Regions from separate parts of the Halopseudomonas xinjiangensis genome, predicted to be linked through region 1. Evidence: predicted binding sites of a transcription regulator. Region 1 holds the regulator's gene; each other region holds the start of a gene.

Region 1 (4,720 bases):
TTGCTTGAGCACATCGCGCAACTGGTACAGGGTGAGGTGACTGGTATCGATCTTCAGGTCGGCGAGATCGATGATCGGCTCGAGCAGGCGCATCTCCTCGGAGATCGCCTCGGCCAGCGAATGATGCTCGTCGGTCAGCGGATGTTTGCGCCGGGTCTCGGAGAAACGCTTGATCAGCACGTCATCGGTCGAAGCGAGGAACAGTACGTCACACTGCGTGCCTGTTTCGCGGACCTTGCGCAGCAGCGCCGGGAAGCGCGCCAGGTCGCTGGGCAGATTCCGCGCATCGATACTGATCGCAACCTTGGGCAGGCGCACATCGGTCTGGTTCGCCTGTCTGGCCAATTCGGGCAACAGTCCGGCTGGCAGGTTGTCGATACAGTAGAAGCCGTTGTCTTCGAGCATGTGCAGCGCCGTACTCTTTCCAGAGCCGGAGCGACCACTGACCACCACCAGACGCACGCTCAGTTTCCGCCCGCGCCGATCATCGCCTGGTAGAGCGACTGCGAGTCGGGAGCGGCGCGCAGCGATTCGCGCACGCTTTGCTGATCGAGCTTCTCGGCCAGCATCTTCAGAATCTGCAGGTGTTGCTCGGTTGCCTGTTGTGGGACCAGCAACACGAAGATCAGATCCACCGGCTCGCCGTCTAGCGCGTCGAAATCGATCTTGCTCTCCAGTTGCAGCAGGGCGCCGATGGCACGATCACAGCCGGCCAAGCGGCTGTGCGGAATAGCGATACCGTTGCCGAAGCCAGTCGAGCCGAGTCGCTCCCGAGCGATCAGGTTTTCGTAGATGGCATCAGGGTCAAGGTTGGTGTGCTGGGCAATCAACTTGCCGATCTGCTCCAGCACACGTTTCTTCGAGCCCCCCTGCACACCGGCAAAGGTGCGCTCGGGGGTGAGGATATGGTCTATTTGCATGGGTCTTCGGCGTATGCGGCCTTAGCGGTCGTTGGCGCCTTGAAGGCGGTTGATGTTCTTTTCCTTGTGCTTGATCAACTGACGGTCCAGTTTGTCAGTAAGCAGGTCGATAGCTGCATACATATCGGTCGCTTCAGCATTGGCGACGACTTCGCCTCCGGCCACGTGAAGAATGGCCTCTGCCTTTTGCCGTACCTTTTCGACTTCCAGGATGACCTGCACGTTGGTGATTTTGTCGAAATGTCGCTCGAGCCGTGACATCTTTTCCGTGACGTAGTCGCGCAGGCTGTCGGTGATGTCTAGTTGATGACCGCTGATGTTCAATTGCATACGGCTTCTCCTGATTGGCTTGATATAGCGGGGCGACGCTGACTGTCACCCGATGGTGCCACCTGAAAATCCCGGCTGGTCACACCAACCGCTTGCGTTCGCTCGACGGCGCGATGTTGAGCGACTCGCGATATTTGGCAATCGTTCTGCGGGCTACCGATATTCCCTGTTCTTCCAGTAAACCAGCGATCTTGCTGTCGCTCAATGGTTTCTTCGGGTTTTCTGCTGCAACCAGTTTCTTGATCAGTGCGCGAATGGCGGTCGAGGAAAATTCCCCGCCTTCGGTGGTGCCGACATGGCTGGAGAAGAAGTACTTGAGTTCGAAGATTCCCCGCGGCGTGTGCATGTATTTCTGCGTCGTGACGCGCGAAATTGTCGATTCGTGCATGCCGACCGCTTCGGCGATGTCGTGCAATACCAGTGGCTTCATGGCTTCTTCGCCGTGCTCGAGGAAGCCGCGCTGATGCTCGACGATCTGCGTGGCGACCTTCATCAGCGTTTCGTTGCGGCTCTGCAGGCTCTTGATGAACCAGCGGGCCTCCTGCAGATGGTTGCGCAGGTAGGTGTTGTCTTCGCTGCTGTCAGCGCGGCGGACCATTGATGCGTAATGGCCGTTCACGCGTACCTTGGGGACGGCGTCCTGGTTCAGCTCGACGATCCAGCGATTGGTGTCGCGGCGCACGATCACATCGGGAATGACGTATTCGGCATCGCCCGAGGCGATCTCCGATCCGGGACGCGGGTTGAGCGTCTGGATCAGCGCAACAGCATCGCGAAGCTGGTCTTCCTTGAGTTTGGAGCGCCGCATCAACTGAGCGAAATCGCGGTTGCCGAGCAGCTCCAGATGGTCCTTCACCACACGCGTGGCCTGTTCCAGCATCGGCGTGTCGGCAGGCAACTGTCTCAATTGCAGAAGCAGACATTCGCGCAGGTCACGTGCGCCGACGCCGACCGGCTCGAATTGCTGAATCCGGTGAAGCACCATCTCGACTTCGTCGAGTTCTACCTCAAGCTCCGGATCAAGCGAGGTGAGGATTTCTTCGAGCGATTCGCTCAGATAGCCGTCCGGGTTGATGCCATCGATCAGCGCCAAGGCAATCTGGTAATCAGTTTCTGACAAGGGAATGAGGTTGAGCTGCCACTCCAGGTGGCTCTGAAGCGTCTCGCCGGTCCCGGTGCGAGCGGTAAAGTCCCAGTCTTCGTCGTCATTGCTCGGCAATGAACTGGCAGAAGTCTGGTACACATCTTCCCATTGGGTATCGACTGGCAGCTCAGTGGGAATCTGCTCGTTCCAGTTGCCTTCCTCACCCTGACCATGCTGCTCGATGGAGTCGAGCTCGACTGGCTCGGGAATGGTCACCGCCGGGGCGTCGTCTCCATCGGAAGATTGCTCGTGGGAGCCTGAACCGTACTCGTCGTCACCATCATCGGCCATTTCCAGCATGGGGTTGGCTTCCAGTGCCTCCTGGACTTCCTGTTGGAGGTCGAGACTGGAGAGCTGAAGGAGTCGGATGGCTTGCTGCAGCTGAGGCGTCATGGTCAGCTGCTGCCCCATCTTGAGGACGAGCGATGGTTTCATTATGCGGTGAAGTACCCTGTGCGCTGGATGATGCCCTGACCGAGAATGTGGCCCGATGCCTTTAGCATGCCTGAATCACCGAGCCAGTTACAGGCGGAAGGCATGACCGAGGTACACATCACGGACCGTCTGGTTCGAGAGTACGGTTTCTGCATTGCCTTCGGCAATGATGTGACCGTCATTGACGATGTATGCCTTGTCGCAGATATCCAGCGTTTCACGCACGTTGTGGTCCGTGATCAGTACGCCGATGCCCTTGTCGCGCAGGTGCTGGATGATCTGCTTGATGTCGTTGACCGAAATCGGGTCCACCCCGGCGAAGGGCTCGTCGAGCAGAATGAACTTGGGCTCCGTCGCCAAGGCCCGGGCGATCTCGGCGCGCCGCCGTTCTCCGCCTGACAGGCTCATGCCAAGACTGTCCTTGAGGTGGTGGATATGAAACTCGCGCAAGAGTGATTCGAGTTTGCCTTCTCGCCCCTTGGCGTTCAGGTCCTTTCGCGTCTCCAGGATCGCCATGATGTTCTGGCCGACCGTGAGTTTGCGGAAGATGGAAGCTTCCTGCGGCAAATATCCGATGCCCTGACGTGCCCGGCCGTGCATAGGCAGCTTGGTAACATCGACGTCATTGATCAGAATGTTGCCCTCGTCGGCCTTGACCAGCCCGACGATCATGTAGAAACAGGTGGTCTTGCCTGCGCCGTTGGGGCCGAGCAGGCCGACCACCTCGCCGCTGTGGATGGCCACCGAGACGTCGCGCACTACCTTGCGTGCTTTGTATGCCTTGGCCAGATGCCGCGCTTCGAGCTTACTCATTGGTGGCGGGCTCGTTCCGGCGACGTGGTTGAATGACCATCTCGATGCGCTGCTGCCCAGTTCCCTGCGCGCCTGCAGTGCGACCGGCATCGACGACCTGGCGCGCTACGTCGTAACTGACATAGTCGCCCTGGAAGGTGTTGCCGTCCTGCTCCAGATGCGCGTTGTCGATCATCACTACCGTTTCATCGGTGGCGTGGTATTCGATCGTTCGACCGCGTCCATTGACGGGCGTCTGGCCAGGCTGCGGCGTCTGCACGAAGGTAGCCGGACTGCCTTTGCTGACGACCTTGGTCACGGCGCCGTCGGCATCCGTGGTCAGGGTTACCTCCTGGCCGGTAAGGCGCATGCTGCCCTGGGTGATGATCACGTCGCCGGTGTAGACCGCTACGTTGCGACGCTCGTCCAGCCTGGCGGTATCGGCCTGTATGCGAATCGGCTGTTCGCTGTCTTCGGGCAGCGCCATTGCCGGCAGGCTGGCTCCGAGCATCGCGGCAGCGAGTATGGCTTTAACGCACCTCATGTTCGCCTCTTACGTTGGACAGCAGCGTCATGGTGCCGTCATTGAACTGAACCTGCATGCCGACCGCAGTCGTCACGCCATTGGCCGCTTCGATTCTAACCGGTTGGTCGGTCTCGGCATAATCGCGCTGCGGATACACGTCCAGCAGCGAGGTGGTGAGCTGGGTGAGCGCCCGGTCGGGAAGTTTCTGCTGAAGCTCGACTTCTTCAGTCAGGCGCACACGGTCGCCGCCTGCATCCGCCTGGCCATGGCGTGCCCGCAGCTCCCATGGCTGGGGCTCGCCCTTGCGGAAAAATACCAGGTAAGGCTCTTCGAGCAGCGTGCTTTCATCGCTAGCCAGATGGGTGGCGCGCTCGGTAGTCAGTTCGTAGGAAACCGTACCTTCGACATTGAGCTTGCGAATGCGCGCGTTTTCCATGAAGAAATCCGGTTGCCGCGGGTCGATTACCAGAGGATCAGGCTGGAAGCTGGCGGGGCGGATGTTCCAGTACCCCATGGCCAACGCGGCCAGGACTCCGGTGCCGACGACGATCGCAAGTACCACATATCGAGGCA
Region 2 (4,720 bases), 900 kb from region 1:
CCCGTGCCAGCCGGGGTCATCAAGTGAATCATCTACCGTCTCCTAAACTGTCTATCTGCATGTAGGCCGAGCGGCCTTCGGCATGTTCGGTATGGCTATGCAACACGTCACGCAGCCGATCGCACTCCGCCCGGCAGCGGGTAAGCGCCTCGGCATGCAGGGCCTGCAGGTCCTGCTTGAGCTGCCGGGCCTGCTCGTCTAGCGCGCTATCCGCCGGCAACCAGGCGAGCAGCTCACGGATCATCAGGTTGCTCGATCCGATCGCATCCCAGTCCGACGCATCGAGCGCCGCACGCAGCTGCTGAAGCACCCCGGCAAGCCGGGCGCTATGAGGCTTTGCGTGCTGCATTAACGCCTTCCCAGCCTTCGCGCAGGGTGCCGACCAACGCAATGACCTCATCGATACCCTCGACCGACAGCGTGACGCTGACATCTGAAAGGCGGTAAATGCAGTAGTCGTACAGCCGCGCGAGCCCGGCCACCACTTCCCCGCCGTTGTCGAAATCCAGCGCACTGCTGAGGCCGTTGAGGATGTTCATGCACTTTTCCAGCGACGCGCCTTTCTGCTGGTAGCGTCGGCCTTCGATATGCCCGCGTGCGCGGGCCAGCTCGTCGAGCAAGCCATCGACCAGGACCAGTACGAGATCATAGGGAGAGGCCGATGCGGCCTTGGCTTCGAGGTCTACCGAGCGATACTGCTCGTAGCTGTCTTCAAGGAGGAAATCGTTCATGCAAACGTGCTCTGTGATTGTTGCGTGGCAAACATGCCCTGGGTCTGCTCCATCGCCTGCATCATCTGCATCATGCTGGTGAACTGGGTCAGATAGCGGGCGTAGCTGCGGTCGTATTGCTGTTCAATGAGGGCCATCTGGCTTTCGTTACGGCGAAGCGCCATGTCCACGCTGTCCTTGCGGCTTTTCATCACGCCGTTGGTGGAGTTGGTGTACAGGCCGAGCTTCTCTTCCAGCGTCGCGAGGAGATTGTTCTCTCCGGCGAACAGCTGATCGAACGCGTCGGGATCGGCGGCGACCGCCTTTTCCAGCTTCGCGGTGTCCAGCTGCAGCAGACCGTTACGATCGGAGCTGATGCCAAAGTCCATCAGCCGCGCGCCTCCGAACACGTTGCGCAGTTCGCGATTGACCATGCTCTCGATCGACCGAATGGTTGAGTCGCCGGCCAACGGCCCGCGCTTAGCGCTTTCGTTTCCACTGGCGGTGAGGCTGTCGAAGCTGGCCATCAGTGCATTGACCGCATCGACGAACGTCTTCGCCTTGGCTTTGGTTGCTTCGCCATCCTGTCCGATGGTGACGCTCAACGGGGTTTCGCCCGCGGCATGCACGCGCTGGAAAGTCAGACTCACGCCATCGACCAGGTTATCGAAGGTGTTGCTTGAGCTAACCAGCTCCATGCCGGTAGCACCGCCCAGGCGAACCTTGGCGTCGCTCGCTGCGGTCAGCTCGGTCTGACCATCGAGCACGGTCTGAAAGCCTGCATCGGTCGAACTCAATGTGAGGGCATTGGCGGTGCCACTGGCGTCACTGGTGAGTACCAGCGATACCTGGCCACCGTTGCTCACCAGCGTCGTGCTGACACCCGTGTTGTCGGCGGCCTGGTTGATCGCCGTTGACAGTTCAGCCGGTGTTATCTGGCCGTCCGCGTCAGAATCAGCGGTGCTCAGGTTGATAGCGAACTGCTGCGTACCCACACTGATCTTGAAGTCACCAGTGGTCGCCGCGCTGATCGGCTGCATGTTGGTCAAAGCCATCTGGTGCTGGCTGGCCAGCTGCTCCACGACGAACTGATAGGTGCCCGGCACCGCCGTTGTGCCCACGGTAGCCGTAGCCACGCCTTCCTGACTCATGGTCGCCTTGTTCACCAGCATGGAAGCGGTACCCACGCCTTTCAGATCACGCACCGCGGTGCGGAAGGTCTTCAGGGCGCTATCCAGCTTGTTCAGCGCATCGAGCTGGCCGCGATAAAGCGCCTCTTTACGGTCGAACCGAGCCAGCGGGGCCTGCACCTCGTATTGGGCCAACTGCGTAGCCATGCTTTGCGCGTAATTGGAATCAAAGTTCATCGTGGGTATCCTCTTCCTAGTAGATAGCAACTACCGTGCCAAGCCAGAATCTGTTGTTTTATATAGGTTTTTTCTCAGGGACAGAGCAACTTCCTTTCCCATCGGCGGCAAGCGGAACCCACAGCGGAAATGAATTTTCCGCTGCCGGGCGAAAGCCGGCCTGATGGACAATACAGGCGACGCGGAAGGGGAAATGATTAAGACAGAACAACGAGGATGCGACAGATCCCGGCGAAACCGGATCAGTAGTACTGGGGAGCGTAGATATCGGCCTGGGCAGTCTGGCCAAGCAGGTGGTCAAGGATGGAATGCTGCATTGCCAGCAGCTGAGCGTTGTAGTCGTTCTGTTGCCGGCAGGCGTCGACCAGCCGGCCAAGCTGCGCCCAGCCAGCTTCCAATCCGTCGCGCACTTCGCGACCGCACGAGGCGAAGAGGATATTCATGCCCTGCTCCTCGGCTTTCAGCGAAAACGCCGAGAGTATACGACTCCGCCGCTGAGCGCGGGCCGAGGCTTGTTCGACGAGTACGGCAATGGCGTGATTGGTATCTTCGACCGCCTGCGCGTCACGTTGCAGCAGCTGCACATGCAGCGACTGGCTCAACGCCAACAGTTGGCGATAGCTGACCAGGTCCTGCTGGATATCCTGATCAAGTGCCGCCAGCAGGCGATCCCGCGAGTTCAACGACGGCTGCCCCGATGGAAGGCCAGCATATCGGTGGCGAGATTCTGCGGACTGGTGTCGAGGCTGCCTTCGGCCAGTGCCTGCCGCAGCGCGGCAACGCGATCCATGTCCACCTCGGGCAGCGCCTGCAGCGCTGCATGCAAGGCGTCCGGTCGCACGGCTGGAGCCTGGACGGGAGACGCCGGTTTGGCGACAGCCGAACGCTCGCCAACCTGTGCGGCGCTGGTGTCGGTGATCGGCCGTGAGCCGGTGATGCTGGGCCTGGTGATGTCCATGATTACGTCCAACGAGTGTGATTGAAACCTACAGGCGACCGCAGCGCACCAGCGATTAAATCTTTTTTCACATCAGATTTCGTGGGCGCGCAGCCATGCCTGTGAAGCCAGGCCATCCTGAATCTTCTGCTCGTGCCTGGCAAGCTCCTGACTCCACTCCTGGACCTTGCCGTCGAGCACTTGGGTGATGACCTTTTCGTTGCGCCGGGCGGCGAGCAATTCTTCGCGGATGCGCTCCAGCCCCGCTTCCGCCACCGCCAGCTCGCGTCGCTGCAGCTCGATCATCTTGTGCAGCGTCGCCTTGTAACGATGCTGGTTGTCCCGTTGCAAGGGCGTGGTCATCGGCGCGGTGTAACTACACAGCCTGCTCAGACCTTCGATATTGTTGCGATAACGCTGGCAGAGGCTCTGCTGATAGCCGACCCGACCGAGCATCTGCTGGACAGTATTGTTGCGTAGCTGCGCCAGGCGCGAGAGCGTCTGTATCTGTTCTTTCATGCGGGACTCTTGACCAGCTTGGTTAGCGCCGCAACGCTCTGTTCGAACTCGGCCTCATCGCGCACTTCCTGGCGCAGAAAGCGTTCGATGCGTGGCGCCAGCTGTACCGATCGATCCGTTTTACCGTCCATGCCGGGCGTATAGCCCCCCAGCGGAATCATCTCCCGAATCTTTTCGAAGGTGCTGTACAGCTCCTTGAGTTTGCGTGCCGCGGCCTGATGTTCCGGGCTCGTCACCTGTGACATGCAGCGGCTGACCGAGGCGGCAATATCGATCGCCGGATAATGGCCGACATCCGCCAGCTTGCGGGACAGCACGATATGTCCGTCGAGGATCGCCCGGGCGCAGTCGACCACCGGATCCTGCTGGTCGTCGCCTTCGGCCAGTACGGTGTACAGCGCACTCAGGCTGCCGCGGATGGCGTCGCCGTTGCCGGCACTCTCGACCAGTTCAGGCAAGAGGCCGAACACGGACGGAGGGTAGCCCTTGGTCGCCGGTGGCTCGCCGAGCGCCAGGGCGATTTCACGCTGAGCCATAGCGTAACGGGTCAGCGAATCCACCAGCAGCAGGACATCATTGCCCTGGTCGCGAAAATAAGCGGCGATGCTGTGACACAGCTCGGTCGCCTTGAGTCGCATCAGCGGCGACTCGTTGGCCGGCGCAACCACCACGACGGCCTTCTTCAGCCCTTCCGGGCCGAGCGAGTGCAACAGGAATTCCTGCACCTCGCGGCCACGTTCGCCGATCAACCCGACCACCACGACATCGGCCTTGGTCTGGCGGGTAATCATGCCCAGCAATACGCTCTTGCCGACGCCGCTACCGGCGAACAGACCGACCCGTTGGCCCTTGCCAAGCGTCAGCATGGAATTGATCGCGCGCACGCCAACGTCCAATGGTTCGCTGACCGGTTGCCGGCGCAGCGGGTGTACGTTGGGCAACTCGGTGGGCAACACGTCGCGGCCGTCGAGCTTGCCCAGCTCGTCCAGCGGCTCGCCAAGCCCATTGACCACGCGGCCGAGCCAGGACTCGTCGATATGCAGCACGGCTTCGTCCTTGGCCGGGAACACCCGCGAGCCGGCAGTCAGCCCGACCGGCTTCTTGAATGGCATCAGATAGGTAATATCCCGATCGAAGCCCACCACCTGAGCTTCCAGCATGCTGCCATCGCCCTGCTCGACCAGACA
Region 3 (4,720 bases), 390 kb from region 1:
TCAGGCAGCATAGCGGCATCCATAGTGTGATGCATGGAAATGCAAGAAGCGAACCAATACGGGGCGTTGTGCGATTTACTTTGCACCGCGCCGCGCCGGCACACCTAGCATGTGAGGTGCCGGGACGCCGGTAGGGCAGACACGGCGCCGTGCGGCGCACGCGGACAGGGTCAAGGAGCATCGCTCCGGGCTGGCGCACCGCGTCAAGGCGGATCGCTCGCAGGCTCGAGCCTTGATGCAGGGCGCCAGGATGCTCGGACGCACAAAGAATGACACCCATAAACGAAAAGCGCACCAAAAAGGTGCGCCTGATCGCTGGGCCGAGAAGCGTCTCAGGTACCGCTCGCCCTCGGAGCGGGTACGTTCGGGGCCCGCGGCGCTGCGGGAGCGGTCGGCGCCTGATTGGCCCCGCCACGTCCGGGCTGGTTGAGCGAAGTGCGTTGTACATGGAGCAGTACCGGTTCGCTGCGCTGCAGCGTCTCGCCGCGGGCGTTGACTACCGCTACAGAGACTGCGTGGCTGCCCCGATCTACATTCGGCAAGACGAGCTGATAGGTCGATTGTCCGATGCCCGGGGTGCTGACATCGGTTGGCTCGCCATCCATCTCGACACGTAGCAGGTGATTGCTGCTCAGGGGCGGATCGGTTTCGACGGTAAGCATGACACTCCCGTCGTTGGCGCGGACGGGCTCGTCAGTGGATGGGCTGGTGATCGCCAGTCGGCGGTAACTGGCCTGTTGCGAGCCCGATCCGCTGTTCCCGGAGTCGGAGCTAGAGCGGTCCAGGTCCGGCCGGTCCGGGGGTGGTTCAATGGTATTGACCTTCGGTACCTCGACCGTCTTGCCCTGGCCATCCGCCGGCTGCTGATCCGAATAGTGGCGATTACCTTGGGCGTCGGTCCAAGTATAGACCTCGGCCTGGACCGGCAGGGCGAGTAACGCTGAGATCAGCGAGAGGACAGCAACTCGGGTTGTGCAAAGCATCTGTTTCACTCCTTTGACGATGGGCCAAGCGTCGCATCGGATCGCAATACTGGCAAGAGCACGGCAGCGCCCGTCGGACAGGCGAAAAAAAAGGGCGCCCGAAGGGCACCCTTTTTCGACTGCAGTGGCTGAACCAGGTTCAGACGCTGTAGTACAGGTCGTATTCCAGCGGGTGAACGAAGGTGCGCACCTTGATTTCCTCGGCCGCCTTCAGCTCGATGTAGGCATCGATGAACTCGTCAGTGAATACGCCGCCCTTGGTCAGGAAGCCGCGATCGGCGTCCAGCGATTCCAGAGCTTCCTTCAGGCTGCCGCAAACCTGTGGGATCTTGTCCGCTTCTTCCGGCGGCAGGTCATACAGGTTCTTGTCAGCAGCATCGCCAGGGTGAATCTTGTTCTGGATGCCATCCAGGCCAGCCATCAACAGCGCGGCGAAGCACAGGTAGGGGTTGGCAGCCGGATCCGGGAAGCGGGCTTCGATACGGCGCGCCTTCGGGCTGGATACGTACGGAATACGGATCGAGGCCGAACGGTTGCGCGCAGAGTAGGCCAGCATGACCGGTGCTTCGAAACCGGGGACCAGACGCTTGTACGAGTTGGTCGACGGGTTGGTGAAGCCGTTCAGTGCCTTGCCGTGCTTGATGATGCCGCCAATGAAGTACAAAGCGGTATCGGACAGGCCGGAGTAGCCTTCGCCAGCGAAGGTGTTCTTGCCATCCTTGGAGATGGACATGTGCACGTGCATACCGGAACCATTGTCGCCGTAAAGCGGCTTGGGCATGAAGGTCGCGGTCTTGCCGTACGCGTCGGCAACGTTGTGCACGCAATACTTCAGCGTCTGTACTTCGTCAGCCTTCTTGGTCAGCGTGTTGAACAGCACGCCGATTTCGTTCTGGCCGGCAGTTGCCACTTCGTGGTGGTGAACTTCGACCTGCAGGCCCATTTCTTCCAGGGCGTTGCACATGGCAGTACGGATTTCGTGATCGTGATCGACCGGCGGAACCGGGAAATAGCCACCCTTGACGCCCGGACGGTGACCCTTGTTGCCGGTTTCGATGTCGGCGTCGGTATTCCAGGAAGCCTGCTCGGAGAAGATCTTGAACATGGAGCCGGAGATGTCGGACTTGAACTTCACTTCGTCAAAGACGAAGAATTCAGGCTCTGGACCAACGAATACGGTATCACCGATGCCGGTGGACTTCAGATACTCTTCGGCGCGGTGAGCGATGCCGCGTGGATCGCGGTCATAACCCTGCATGGTCGAGGGCTCGATGATGTCGCAGACGATAATCAGTGTCGGCTCTTCGGTGAACGGATCGAGTACGGACGTGCTGTCATCGGGCATCAGAATCATGTCGGAAGCTTCGATGCCTTTCCAGCCAGCGATCGAAGAGCCGTCGAACATCTTGCCTTCTTCGAAGAAGTCTTCGTTGACGTCGCGAGCAGGCATGGTGACGTGCTGCTGCTTACCCTTGGTGTCGGTGAAGCGCAGGTCAACCCACTTCACTTCGAACTCTTTGATCAGTTGAATCGCTTTCGACATGTTTTCCTCCAACAGGAATCATATGCCGGGCTTCTGGCCCGGCGCCTCAAATTTTGAGCGGGACTTACCGTTGATCCGCTTGCATTACAACAGAGCAAAAGATGTGCCATTTCGGAGCATGCTCTGAAAGGCCCGCTCTACAGCTATGACGCCGGCTCCGCGGGTGTGGCGCACCATTGTTGTGCACTCTATGAGTGCATTTCAGGTGCCAGATGCACAACTATAGTGCATGGTCAGCGTGCGCAAGGTTTAGCCGACCAGCGTTAGCAGGCGTATAATGCGCCGCTTTTGCGCACCTTACATCAGCTAATGAAACTCATCATAAAGTTTTTCCCCGAAATCACCATCAAGACGCGTCCTGTGCGCAAGCGCTTCATTCAGCAGCTCAAGGGGAATCTGAAAGCCGTCCTCAGGGCAATCGACAGCGATGCGCGGGTCAGTGGCAATTGGGATTTCCTTGAAGTCAGCCTGGGTGCCGACCCGACGCTGCAGCAATGCTGTATCGAGCGGCTGCGCAATACGCCCGGCATCGCGCACTTCGTTGAAGTGCACGAGTATGAGTTGGATACGCTGGAGCAGCTTGCCGACCTCTGCGTGGAAAACGTGGGTGAGCAGATCCGAGGCAAGACCTTTGCGGTACGCTGCCGTCGCGTCGGTACGCATCCATTCAGCTCGCCCGAGGCGGCTGCCTTCCTGGGCTCGGAGCTGTTCGAGCGCTGCGGCGCAGCAGGCGTATCGCTGAAGAATCCGCAGGTATGGGTTAACGTCGAGATTCGCGACCAGCGCGTGTTGCTCATTCAGAAGCGGCACGAGGGCATGGGCGGCTTTCCGCTCGGAACGCAGGAGCCGGTGTTGTGCCTGCTCTCTGGCGGCTTCGACTCGACCGTCGCCGCCTATCAGATGCTTCAGCGTGGCCTGCTGCCGCATTTCATCTTCTTCAATATGGGCGGCCGTGCGCACGAACTGGGCGTGCGCCAGGTTGCTCACTACATGTGGGAACGCTACGCGAGCAGCCATCGCTTGCGCTTTATCAGCGTGCCCTTCGAAGGCGTGGTCGCCGAGCTGCTGACGAACATCGACAACCCGTTGATGGGCGTGGTGCTCAAGCGCATGATGCTGCGCGCAGCGAACCGGGTCGCCTGGCGGCTGGGGCTCGATGCGCTGGTGACCGGCGAGGCCATTGCGCAGGTCGCCAGCCAGACGCTGCCCAATCTGCGCGTGATTGACAAGGCCAGTGACCTGCTGGTGCTGCGACCGCTGATTACCACCAGCAAGACCGACATCATCCGGACCGCGCGCGAGATCGGCACCGAAGGCTTTGCCAGCAGCATGCCCGAGTATTGCGGGATCATCTCGGTGAGCCCGGCGATCCGCAGTACGCCGAATCAGGTCGAGACGGCCGAAGCCAACTTCGACTTCGAGATACTCGACGCGGCGATCGCCGCGGCCGGCTATCATGAATGCGAAGAGCTGGAGCAGCCGATGGAGGGTATGAGTGACGTGGAAGTCGTTGACCAGGCGCTGACCGGGCAGGTGGTAATCGACATTCGCCATCCGGACGAGCGGGAGCAGGCACCGTTTGTCATCGAGGGCGTGGAAGTCAAGCCGATACCGTTCTATGAACTATCGATCCGCTTCAAGGAGCTCGACCCGGCACGCAACTATCTGCTGTATTGCCAGAAAGGCATCATGAGTCAGATGCACGCTCAGACCCTGGCGGATGCCGGGCATGGCCACGTCAGAGTCCTGCGGCCACGGGCTGCTATTTAATCGCGCGAGGAGCTGGCTTTGAGTCCGCTTTCGCGCCCAGGTGCGCTCCTACAAGCGCGGCCGATGACGCACCTCTTGTAGGAGCGGGCATGACCGCGAACAAAGCGGCAAGGACTCGCGCCTGATCAGGCCGCCTTCAATAGGCCTGATGCTTGGAATCGGCTTCTGCGTCGCCGTCCGGCGAAAAACCCTGTGTTGTCACACCGACCTCTGTATAATGCACCCTCATTTTTATCTAGCCGGTTTATCGCCGCGCCATCAGGAAGTCCATAGTGATCGAGAATCTCCGCAACATCGCCATCATCGCCCACGTTGACCACGGTAAGACCACGCTGGTTGATGCATTGCTGCGCCAGTCCGGCACGCTCGATCGCAAGGAGCTCGATTCCGAGCGCATCATGGACTCCAACGATCAGGAAAAAGA
Region 4 (4,720 bases), 1.3 Mb from region 1:
GACTTTAGACTCACGGATGACCGGCTCGGGCAGCGCGCCTGCCTGCCCCGCCTCGCCCAGTGGCGTCTCGATTTGTTGGGTCCAGTACCACCCTGCGGCCAATGCCACGGCAAGCACTATTACCAGTGCTACCAGCCAAATCCCCCTTCTTGCGCGCTTGTTCATTCATTCCTCAATCCGCTACTGATTCTCGGCGAATCATCGCGCAAAGGATGGGGCTAGCGGAAGCTGTTCGTTGTGGGGGCTTGATCAGGAGCAAAGCCGCAGCTGCGAGTCATAGCAGCGCCGGCGTTTGCGATAAACGTCTGATGATTTCCAACGCCGGCAGGCTGGTTTTACGGACGGGAACGTCGTCGATCGAGTGGCAGAGGCCGCAACAGGATCAACGGCAAGACAGCAACATGGTAGGCGGTCAGTCGCGAGATCATTGATCCGGTTATTCCCTGCCATATCAAGGAGGCCGCAGCCGATCGTTCACGGTGAAACGCAACCGTTCAAGATTTAGAGAACCGGCTCGGGCTTCGAGAGGAAAAAGAGCAGACCGAGCTGGCATAGGACCGTCTTAGCCGCTCGGTGAGCGGAGCGGCTAAGACGGAACCTCGGCGACTGTTATCGGCCAAGCCGCTACCGAAGGTGAAGGCGATGCTCAAACGAGCCATGCCCATCTTACTCAGCCGGCTTGGCGTCCCGACCGGTTTCGGCCTTGAGAATTTCCAGGGCTTCACCCAGCTTGTCGACCGCCTCCTGGTGATTCCCGGCTTCATGCGCTTCCTGGCCCTCAGTGCGCAATTCGGTCACCTGGCGAAGCACATCCTTGTCCGGTGGCGGATCATTTGCGAGAATCTGGTCGATCTTGGCCATATCATTGGGGCAGTGCATGGCGTAGGCGGGCAAACAGAAAAAGATGCTTGCGAGGAAAATCACTGGAATACGCATGGCGAGTCACTCCGTACCTGTGTCGATACTTCAGCTTAGCGCACGTTGGCGATTAGCCAAGGTCCTTGAGGTCACGCTGCAGGCAGAGACTGAGAAATCGTTGGTGCGGGGGGCACTTGCTCGGCAATTGCTACCGAGGCTGATGATTTTGGGAAGCATTTGAATGGAGCAAACCGCGACGCGGCTTATCGTACGGAAGCCTGGCGACCTATGCGTAAATAAATCTGCCCCGCTCTGTTTTTCTAGGTTACGGCAGAGGAACTGAAAACCCATTGATGCGGGCGCAATTGCGCGGCGAGGACCATGTACGACGGAGCTGGTTGTGTTGGCAGGCATTTACGAATGAGCTGGACCGCGACGCGGTCTATCGTATGGAAACCTTAGTTACGTACGCGAAAAATAAATCCGTCCCCTTTGTTTACATGGCGTAGGCGGGAAGCGACAAGCGTAAACTGACTGTGACTACAACTAAAAAGGGCATATTGGACCCTCCATTACATAGGAGAGCTAAGCTTAGATCATGCCGCAGCCCAACACCTTGCCATTTGGCGACGACGAAATATTTCCGTAGGCGGATCAGGAAAGATAAACCCGAGAGCAACCCGAACGGAGCTGAAGCGCAGGCTTAGAAGATTAGCCGAAAGCAAAGCCCCAGCTAAACAACCAGGGCTATGCGTCTACTCAACCTGACGATCTGAGCCGAATAAGCTTAGATACGGCATTCCGACGGAACGAATGCATTGTCAGCTGCATCAGCGACCGCGCAAGTCCAAGTGATGGGGGCACCCGCGGCGAAAGCAGGGGTAAGAGCCACAGTAACAGCCCCGGCTTGAGCGGTAGTCACGATGGTGATCACGCCGGTGTTATCTGTACAGCCCAAAGTAGCCACGTTGTCGGTCGACTCAGCTGCCGTAATTGGTGTAATGCCGAGGCACGAACCGGCCGCGATACCGTTATTGTTCGCGATGTTTTCGCCGACTGTTGCTTTGGCGCCAGAACCCAGTACCAGAGCCTCTGAAACACGTGCACGGACTGTATAATCCTGGTAAGCCGGCAGTGCAATGGCGGCCAAAATACCGATGATCGCTACGACGATCATCAGTTCAATCAATGTAAAACCTTTTTGAGCTTTCATTTCTTTCTCCATGAGTGATTTAGCCGTTGGGCTAGTTCTGTCCAAGCACGTAATGTGCCAACTCGCAAAAAAACGCAGCTGCCGCGGGTCAAGGCTACTGCGCACTCCAAAGTCAGCCAATACGACAGCCATCCACGTCAAAGAGTGACGTTTTTCGTCACAGTTAAAGGAAGTTCCCGTTCAGTCGATAAATACTGGGCAGGCTGCAGCGGCCTGTAATATAGTCGTCGCGCAATATCACTCTGAACGGCAGCACATCTATGGAAACCCCAGCGCTCTCTGGCCTCGCACGAAGGATCGTCCAAGATCAGCTCGTAGATCAACAAACCGCGGGCAAAGCTAGCAAGCAAGCTAACCTCGATAAAATACCTTTGATCACCTATCTGGTTCAGAACAAGCTTGCCAGCGCGCGAGATCTGGCGATGGTTTGCGCTGAAGAGTTCGGCTACCCCTATGTCGATCTGTCAGTCGTCGACAAGGAACACCAACCTCACGATCTAGTCAGTGAGAAGCTGATTCGTCAGCACAATGTGCTTCCGCTCTTCAAGCGCGGGTCACGCCTGTATTTGGCTGTTTCAGATCCGACTAACCAACAAGCGCTTAGCGATATACAGTTCAATACGGGCTTGATGACCGACGCGGTGATGGTTGAAGACGATAAGCTACGTTCAGCTATCGACAAATTCCTCGACAGCCCAACAGGCGGCTTCGGTGACATGGGTGATGCCGACCTCGAAGATCTTGAGATTCAAACCGGCGAGGAGGAAAAAAAGGAAATCGCCGGCACAGACGCCGATGACGCTCCCATCGTTCGGTTCGTCAACAAAATGCTTCTCGACGCGGTAAAAATGGGCTCCTCCGACTTACATTTTGAACCTTATGAGAAGGTGTATCGGGTACGTTTTCGTACAGACGGCATCCTACATGAGGTTGCCAAGCCACCGGTCCAGCTTGGCGTACGTATTGCGGCACGCTTGAAGGTTATGTCATCCATGGACATGGCCGAGCGACGCAAACCGCAAGACGGCCGAATCAAGATGAAGATATCCAAGAACAAGGCCATCGATTTTCGGGTGAACACTCTGCCCACGCTATGGGGGGAAAAAGTCGTTCTGCGTATCCTGGATTCCGAAAGCGCCAAACTCGGCATCGATGCGCTTGGCTACGAAGACGATCAGAAAGAGATGTACATGTCTGCCCTCGCCCGGCCGCAAGGCATGATATTGGTTACAGGCCCGACAGGCTCAGGCAAGACCGTCTCGCTGTATACCGGCCTGAACATACTGAACACCATGGAGCGTAATATTTCCACTGCCGAAGACCCAGTGGAAATCAACCTGGAAGGTATCAACCAGGTCAACGTTAACCCGAAGCAGGGTCTGGATTTTGCCCAGGCACTGCGCGCATTCCTGCGTCAGGATCCGGACGTGATCATGGTGGGCGAGATACGCGACTTGGAAACCGCCGAGATCGCCATCAAGGCTGCCCAGACGGGCCACATGGTGATGTCCACGCTGCACACCAACAGCGCCGCCGAAACCCTGACTCGCCTACGCAACATGGGGGTGCCTGCGTTCAACATCGCGACTTCTGTGAATCTCATAATTGCCCAGCGTCTTGCTCGACGTTTGTGTAAAACGTGCAAAAAATCGGCGGACCTGCCGCGCGACGTTTTGACCGAGGAAGGTTTCACTCAGGCCCAAATTGCTGCAGGGTTGACAATTTACGAACCGGTTGGTTGCGAAAATTGTAAAGACGGTTATAAAGGACGTGTTGGTATTTACGAGGTGGTGCGAATCACCCCGGCCATGCAACGCATCATCATGGAAGACGGCAATTCCATACAGATTTCAGAAGTAGCCCAGCAGGAAGGTTTCCGAACCTTGCGCCAGTCAGCCTTGATGAAGGCCGAACAGGGCGTCACCAGCCTGGCGGAAGTCAATCGAGTGACCAAGGATTAAGTCATGGCGCAGCAAGCAGCGTTAAAGCGGAAACCCGCCCCGGCGGCAAGAAAGCCGAAAGCCGAGAAAACCGTCCCCTTCAAATGGGAAGGCAAAGATCGCAAAGGCACTAAAATTTCAGGTGAAATTCAAGGTACGAACTCTGCGCTTGTAAAAGCGCAACTACGCAAGCAGGGAATACTCGTCACGAAAGTGAGCCGGTCCTCAACCCTCTTTGCCAAACGAGCAAAGCCGGTGAAACCGCTCGATGTTGCCTTCTTCACTCGTCAGCTGGCAACTATGATGGCGTCGGGTGTTCCAATTGTCCAAGCATTCGAAATCATCTCTGAAGGAGCAGAGAATCCCAACCTCAGGAAGCTCGTGGACGAGATTCGTACGGACGTGGCCGGAGGTAATACGCTTGCGGACTCGCTTAGAAAACACCCTAAACACTTCGATGAATTGTTTTGCAATCTCGTAGAGTCGGGAGAGCAATCGGGCCGCCTGGAATCGCTTCTCGACCGGATCGCGACGTACAAGGAAAAGACCGAGGCCCTGAAGGCAAAAATTAAAAAGGCGATGACTTATCCGATCGCGGTGGTAGTTGTGGCTGTGATTGTCACTGCGATCCTGCTGCTAAAGGTGGTGCCTCAGTTTAAAACGGTCTTTTCAAGTTTCGGAGCAGACCTCCCAGGCTTCACGCTCATGG

What was found. Region 1 encodes sigma-54, which starts transcription at its own class of promoters, with help from an activator protein. Its sites were predicted from a motif close to ANTGGCATNNANNTTGCTNT; they were not measured.
Region 2: a site for sigma-54 is predicted at 2,160-2,179, ahead of fliD (flagellar filament capping protein FliD). Genes of this name have one in related genera too.
Region 3: a site for sigma-54 is predicted at 2,618-2,637, ahead of glnA (glutamate--ammonia ligase). Genes of this name have one in related genera too.
Region 4: a site for sigma-54 is predicted at 2,114-2,133, ahead of BLT85_RS01480 (pilin). Genes of this name have one in related genera too.

The regions. Positions count from the first base shown of each region.
Region 1 is NZ_LT629736.1:2,507,711-2,512,430, reverse strand. It holds gene rapZ (RNase adapter RapZ) at 1-462, opposite strand, end outside; gene ptsN (PTS IIA-like nitrogen regulatory protein PtsN) at 465-920, opposite strand; gene hpf (ribosome hibernation promoting factor) at 942-1,250, opposite strand; gene BLT85_RS11610 (RNA polymerase factor sigma-54) at 1,330-2,829, opposite strand; gene lptB (LPS export ABC transporter ATP-binding protein) at 2,917-3,642, opposite strand; gene lptA (lipopolysaccharide transport periplasmic protein LptA) at 3,635-4,165, opposite strand; gene lptC (LPS export ABC transporter periplasmic protein LptC) at 4,152-4,720, opposite strand, start outside.
Region 2 is NZ_LT629736.1:3,402,908-3,407,627, reverse strand. It holds gene BLT85_RS16030 (flagellar hook-length control protein FliK) at 1-32, opposite strand, end outside; gene BLT85_RS16025 (hypothetical protein) at 29-349, opposite strand; gene fliS (flagellar export chaperone FliS) at 327-731, opposite strand; gene fliD (flagellar filament capping protein FliD) at 728-2,077, opposite strand; gene flgN (flagellar export chaperone FlgN) at 2,320-2,760, opposite strand; gene flgM (flagellar biosynthesis anti-sigma factor FlgM) at 2,757-3,035, opposite strand; gene fliJ (flagellar export protein FliJ) at 3,108-3,533, opposite strand; gene fliI (flagellar protein export ATPase FliI) at 3,530-4,720, opposite strand, start outside.
Region 3 is NZ_LT629736.1:2,900,966-2,905,685, reverse strand. It holds gene glnL (nitrogen regulation protein NR(II)) at 1-11, opposite strand, end outside; gene BLT85_RS13600 (DUF4124 domain-containing protein) at 333-983, opposite strand; gene glnA (glutamate--ammonia ligase) at 1,123-2,526, opposite strand; gene thiI (tRNA uracil 4-sulfurtransferase ThiI) at 2,836-4,296, shown strand; gene typA (translational GTPase TypA) at 4,569-4,720, shown strand, end outside.
Region 4 is NZ_LT629736.1:312,210-316,929, reverse strand. It holds gene BLT85_RS01490 (efflux RND transporter periplasmic adaptor subunit) at 1-165, opposite strand, end outside; gene BLT85_RS01485 (hypothetical protein) at 667-936, opposite strand; gene BLT85_RS01480 (pilin) at 1,646-2,071, opposite strand; gene pilB (type IV-A pilus assembly ATPase PilB) at 2,332-4,032, shown strand; gene BLT85_RS01470 (type II secretion system F family protein) at 4,036-4,720, shown strand, end outside.